DNA from 2 places in the Leuconostoc fallax genome. Region 2 is predicted to be linked to the other one. Evidence: riboswitches for the same ligand, from Rfam matches in the RefSeq annotation. Region 2 holds a riboswitch; the other holds the start of a gene.

Region 1 (3,421 bases), on a different contig from region 2:
TAAAGGTAATTTTTTATTAGCTTTAAAAATGAATACAGGCGTAATAATGATATGATAAAAGTAATTTATAGATGTCATTGGAGTTGTTTATGAATCGAATCAAACAATATCGTCAAAAGAAAAAATTGTCGCAATACGAATTATCACAACGTATTGGTGTTGCTAGGCAGACCATTAATTTAATTGAAAATGATAAATATAATCCTTCATTGGCATTGTGCCTGAAACTAGCATATGCACTAGAAACCGATCTGAATACATTGTTTTGGGAAGTAGATGCATCATCAGCAGAATCATCACAGTAAGATCCTGATGTCTTTACATAAAACCTTGTTTACAAATGGTTCAGCGTCTTATTTACTGTTAAAATATAAGTACCAGAATTTTTAAATAACAAGATACTGGTTATCATTTAGAAAAGGTTAAATAAATATTTAATATGGAAAATTTTACATTTAAAAATGCAACAGACATCCGTTTCGGCGCGAATCGGATAGATAGTGAACTTCGTGATGCCGTGTCGCAATTCGGACAGAATATTTTGCTTGCGTATGGGGGCGGATCAATTAAAAAGTCAGGCTTATATGACCGTGTTATTAAAGCATTAGACGGCTTAAATGTTGTTGAATTGTCTGGTATTGAACCAAATCCCAAAATTGAGTCAGTACGAGATGGTCAACAGCTTGCTAAAGACAATGATATTGATGTTATTTTGGCCGTTGGCGGTGGCTCTGTTATTGACGCTGTAAAACTCATTGCCTCATCAAAATTTTATGCATCAGATCCGTGGGACTTAGTATTAGATTCAAGCAAGCGATTTGAAATGCCACAGGTACCAGTGGTTGATATTTTGACACTCTCAGCGACGGGAACTGAAATGAATGCAGGTTCGGTTATTTCAAATCCTGATACCAACCAAAAGTTAGATACTTTTGGTCCTAATACCCCCGCAGTATCATTCTTAGACCCGACTTTAACATATTCAGTTTCAAAATGGCAAACAGCTGCCGGTGCTATTGATATTTTCAGCCATTTAGCCGAACAGTATTTTGATACTGCCCAAAATAATGACGTGAAATCCGGTATGATTGAAGGTTTGATGCGGACAGTCATTAAATGGGCGCCAGTTGCTTTGAAAGATCCCAATAACTATGATGCACGAGCTAATTTAATGTGGGCATCAACGTTGGGATTAAATGGCCTTGTAGGAACAGGTAATGCGAATGAATGGACAGTTCATCCGATTGAGCACGAGCTATCCGCTTACTATGATATTACGCATGGTGTGGGTTTGGGGATTTTGACGCCACATTGGATGCGTTTTGCATTAAATGCGGATACTCAGTCATTGTTTGCTAATTTTGGTCGTCATGTCTGGCAACTTGATGGCGATAATGCCACGATAGCTCAGGCAGCCATTGATACTACCGCAGAATGGATTTCTAGTTTAGAGGTACCGATGACATTGACAGGTGTTGGCATTGAGAATAATGAACACTTTGAAGCAATGGCTACAAGCGCAGTGAGTGTGGGCCATTTGGATCATGGTTTTGTCCCAATGGCTGTTGCTGATGTTGTGGCTCTTTATGAAGCTTCAATATAATCATTAGATAAGCAGTGATAGAAGCATAATTGAATGACTGCTTGTTATTTTGACATGATTATTGATTTGACAAATATTTTTTTAAATGCTAAATTTTTAAGTGTTAAATAATTAATCTTCGGGGCAGGGTGTAATTCCCGACCGACGGTAATGGTACAATGCTACCTTAGTCCGTGACCTACATATTGAATATGTAGTTGACACAGTGAAATTCTGTGACCGACAGTTAAAGTCTGGATGGGAGAAGATTTAAAATTATCTAGTTTTTAGTGTCGCGTTTAGTGGCTTTTTTGACTAGTTTTTTAAATTAATCTGATAATGAAACCCGATGTGATTAACACATCGGGTTTTTTGCTCCAAAAAAGGAGGAAAACAGATGAATGATTTAACACTCATGGCTTTGGCTGGAAAAACAGCAGCTCAAGCCAATAAAGATTTAACTTTTGAAAATCCCAGAGTAGGTGCGGTTATTGTGAAAGATAATGTTGTTTTGGCGACAGGTTATCATCATCAATTTGGCCAAGAACATGCAGAAATGAATACCTTTCATCAGCTGAAAGATCCTGCACAGGTTATTGATGCAACCATGTATGTGACATTAGAACCTTGTTCGACACACGGAAAAGTTGGTTCTTGTGCACAATCAATGGCGAAGTGGGGATTGAGGCGTGTTGTGATTGGCAGTATTGACCCAAACCCATCGACAAATGGTCATGGGGTAGCCATTTTGAAACAGGCAGGTATTCAAGTTGATGTACTCAACACAGAACATAGTCGTCGACTTAATCCTGAATTTCACTATTACTTTGAGCATCGGCTGCCCTATGTACAACTTAAATTAGCGACGTCTAAGAATGGTATTGTGTCGGACAATGCTAAGACACGTATCAAATTAACGAACCACAAAGCTGATATTGATGTGCATCAAGAGCGCGCAAGTAAAAGCGCCATTCTAATTGGTAGCCAGACTTTTCTCACTGATTGGCCGAGTTTAACCGTGCGATATCTAGCATTACATCATCCCCAACCATTACGCATTGTGTTAGATAGGCGTGGTAGATTACAAAACATTAAGTTTGATTTTTCAAATCGTTGGTTGATTTATACTGAAAATCACGCATTTGCCGAAAAGCATGCGTACGTTAAAGAAAGCCATAATGGCTTAATTGGTGTGCTTAATGACCTCGCGCAACAACAGCAGATTCAATCAATAATGGTTGAAGGCGGCCCCAGCTTGATTCAATCTTTTATTGCACAAGATTTATGGAACGAATATTTGATATATCGAACCGATAAATTATTATTGGACAGCGGCTTAGCAAGCGTGACATTGCAACAAAATCCAGATGAGATGCTAACTATTGGTAATGCGGTTAAGTTACGTTATTTTAATCACTTAGAAAAAGGGGTGTCATGATGTTTACTGGGATTACACAACAAATTGGACAAATTGATCATATCGAACATCGTCATGATCATACTTTACGAATAGGCATTACTACTAATCAGGATTATTTTAGTGATAGTCAGGTCGGTGCAAGTGTCATGGTAGACGGCATTTGCTTGACCATTACTTCATTTGAGCCACACCATGCATTCTTTAACATTATGATACCCACTTTTAAAGCGACAATTGTTAACCACTACCAGATTGGCGAAAGTGTTAATCTTGAAAAATCAATCTTAGCAACAGAACGTTTTGATGGCCATTTTGTCTTGGGGCATGTCGACACAACAGCACGGGTTATACAAAAGAAAAGATTAGAAGAAACAGTCTACTTTACTTTTCTTGTGGCGGACACGACTTTAATGTCGCAG
Region 2 (3,421 bases):
ACGCGTAATGATTGCCCTGGAGCTAAATTAGTCACATCAACTCCGGGATTAAGACGTTGTAATTCAGAAACCGAAATACCTGCATTTGTGGCAACACGATATGCGCCCTGCCCCGATCCTACCGTTGCTGTTGATTGACTTGCTTCGCTACTAGTTGCTGAACTACTTGTCTGAGCCGTTGTGTCGCTTTGCGCACTAGATTCTGACTCTACAGTGGATGACGAAGTAGTGGTATCAGTGCTTTCTGACACGGTTGAAGATGAAGCCATAGTATCATCGCTTTGCGCACTTGATGTACTCGTCTCTTCACTAGTACTCTTTGATATGTCTGCTTTGCTACTGGTTGAAGATGAAGCCTTACTTGATGAGCTTGACGACTTAACACTGGCTGGCGTTGCATCTGATCTATGATTGTTCTTTATCATACCGTAAACGGGCACAAACGAAATTACCACTAAAAATAGTGCAACCAATAGGACATATATTTTTTTATTATTCTGATCTGACCCTTGATCTTTTTTTCTTGAAAAATGAGGTTCAACTTTTTGATGTTGACGCCGAGATGTTCGACTCAAGTCGTTAGGGTTATAATCGTTCATTTGAAACGACCTCCACATAAAATTACTTCACATAAAAGTTTACCATAAGGCGAACGATTAGTGTGTTAAAGTCTTGGTCATCTATTAATTATATGCTTAACTTTCATAGTACTCGATAAAATCGTCATCGAAACAATACCCCATATAATACCTTGTATCAGATTAAATGGCATAACAATGGCAATCAAATAGTGTCCCACACCAAATATCTGTTGAATATCAAAATGAGCAAACTGTGCATATAGCGGAATGACCACAAACCAATTAACAATAATCATACTTATCGCCAAACCACCTGTTGCAACCAAGACGCCAAGTATAGCACGAATATAATTTAACTTGACTGTTACCCGTGGCAAAATAAGATATAAAAGTGTGATAAATGTCAAAACACCTAACACATTAACAGGCAGTCCCAAATATGTATTGACGCCTTCGTTATTTAATAATAATTTTAAAATTGTTCGTAATAAAATAACCAATAATCCTGCTGAAAAATCAAACCAATATACAGCTAACAGAACAGGTATAATTGAAAAATCTAACTTCAAAAAATCTGCGCCTGGAATTAATGGAATTTGCGGAAATATCATAAGCAAAAAAGATATGGTACTCATGATGGCGATAAACGTAATCCGCTGTGTCCGTGTGCGTGAAATTGACATATTTTTATCCTCAAAAAACTGCCTATTTATCAGGGCACAACAAATAAGCAGTTACTTTCATTTTTAACTTCTTTATACCAGACTTTAACTGTCGGCCTTGGAATCTCACCAAATCGGTCACATCACTGTGAGTCGCGGAGCTTGTCATATTGGAAAACATGCATTACCGCCGGTTGGGAATCACACCCGACCCTGAAGTAAATATTCAATTTAATATGATACTACCACATGAACAGAACAAAAACAACGGTTAGTGCTTACGACGATAGTTTTTATAATCCTTTGCCTTTAGACGACTCACCTCAGCATTTGTTAACTTACGATATTCTCCCGGCTGTAATCCAACCAAATCTAAAAAGGCATATTGTTCTCTTTTCAGTTTTTCAACTGGGAAGCCGACCTTAGCTAACATATTCTTAACTTGATGATTTTTACCTTCGTGGATAATGAGCTTCACCATGCTAGTTTTCTTAGTTTTATCAACACTTTCGACACTAACACGTGCTGGTTGCGTCTTATGCCCCTCAATCATCACACCTTTTTTCAAAGGTAATAAATCATTCTCAGTCGCCATCCCCTTAACTTTAGCAATATAAACCTTGTCAACCTTTGATTTTGGGTGCATCAGTTCATTAGCTATCGTGCCGTCATTGGTCAATAGCAAAGCACCCGTTGTGTCATAGTCTAGACGCCCTACTGGATAAACACGTTGGCTAACATCATCTAAAATATCTAAAACAGTGGCTCTACCTTTTTCATCTTGCGTCGTCGTCACAACACCACGTGGCTTATTTAATAAATAATAAACGAGTCGTTCACGCCCCTCGATGGGCACACCGTCAACGGCAACCGTATCACTACGACGTACTTTTGTTCCTAGTTCTTTAACCTGTTGGCCATTAACACTCACACGGCCCTCAACGATTAAAGCTTCCGCCCCGCGTCGTGAAGCAAGACCTGCTTGCGCAATAACCTTTTGCAAGCGTTCTTCATTTTGTATTTCAGACATGATTAAGTTCCTCATTTTTTGGTTTGGTAAATGTACTTTCTTGATCAAAAAGCATTTGTTGTGGGGCATCCCCTGATTCCACCTCAATCGCATCAAAATCTACTAAAGGTGGTAATTCATCCAAAGATTTCAAGCCAAAATAATCAAGAAATCCAGATGTTGTCCCATACATAATCGGTCGACCAATTTCATCCTTGCGGCCAACCACCTGAATCATTTCTTTAGTCAAAAGCTTTTGTAAAATATTTGTCGATTTAACACCGCGTATATTTTCAATTTCAATTCGAGTGATTGGCTGTTTATAGGCAATAATAACTAAAACCTCTAAAGAAGATTTGGATAATTTATTATTAGCGGGTAATTCGAAATATTTTTTTAAAATCCCCCCTAATTCGGGCTTCGTTACCAGATAAAGCCTATCCTCATCTTGATGTAATTCAAGTGCACAATTATTATCTTGACTATACTTGGCATTTAAATGATCAATAATGCCTTGAATCGCTGGATGTGTAAAGCCTGTAATATTACTAATTGCACTAAAACTGATGCCCTCATCTCCTGCAACAAATAGCAAGGCTTCGATTTGGCTTTGGTTACTCATCGTTAAAACTTCCAATTTCTATAAAAATTTCTGCTGTAGGCATTTCTTGGTGCAGTATTAAGCGTGATTCTTTGACTAATTCTAGCAACGCAAAAAAATTCATCACCAAAATCTCACGATCACTCAAATCAACAAAAAAAGATTTAAATGATAGCCGCTCTCCAGAACTTAATTGACTCATCTTTGTTGTCACCGAAGTCATTGCATCATTAAGTGAGTAACGTTCACGCACAATACTACGACTAATAGGATCTTCTCGTTGTTTACGCAATAAAATTTGTGAAAAAGCAAGCTGCAAGTCAACCAGTGTTAATCCTGGAGATAATGCTGTATTGGGTGATAGATCACTAGGCACTAATGCTGGCTCACGAGTGAAGGATTGCTTCTCTGCATGTTCGCGATATTCTAGCGTTTTTGCAGCAATTTGAAACTGTTGGTAAGTCAATAATTGCAACATTAATGCTTCTTTTGTGTCTATTGATTCTTCATCGATGATATCTACGGTGGTATCTTCAATTTCTGGTGGTAACAAATCTGCTGATTTAAT

The links. A riboswitch is a leader RNA that binds a small molecule or an ion and turns the genes downstream of it on or off. The one in region 2 is predicted to bind FMN.
Region 1: linked by a shared signal. The riboswitch ahead of ribD (bifunctional diaminohydroxyphosphoribosylaminopyrimidine deaminase/5-amino-6-(5-phosphoribosylamino)uracil reductase RibD) and the one ahead of C5L23_RS06210 (ECF transporter S component) in region 2 are both predicted to bind FMN.

Annotation. Positions count from the first base shown of each region.
Region 1 is NZ_PUFI01000015.1:11,421-14,841, reverse strand. It holds gene C5L23_RS06675 (helix-turn-helix transcriptional regulator) at 90-305, shown strand; gene C5L23_RS06670 (iron-containing alcohol dehydrogenase) at 440-1,603, shown strand; FMN riboswitch at 1,714-1,856, shown strand; gene ribD (bifunctional diaminohydroxyphosphoribosylaminopyrimidine deaminase/5-amino-6-(5-phosphoribosylamino)uracil reductase RibD) at 1,980-3,020, shown strand; gene C5L23_RS06660 (riboflavin synthase) at 3,020-3,421, shown strand, end outside.
Region 2 is NZ_PUFI01000014.1:399,967-403,387, reverse strand. It holds gene C5L23_RS06215 (LysM peptidoglycan-binding domain-containing protein) at 1-599, opposite strand, end outside; gene C5L23_RS06210 (ECF transporter S component) at 677-1,264, opposite strand; FMN riboswitch at 1,326-1,468, opposite strand; gene C5L23_RS06205 (pseudouridine synthase) at 1,515-2,273, opposite strand; gene scpB (SMC-Scp complex subunit ScpB) at 2,266-2,874, opposite strand; gene C5L23_RS06195 (segregation and condensation protein A) at 2,867-3,421, opposite strand, start outside.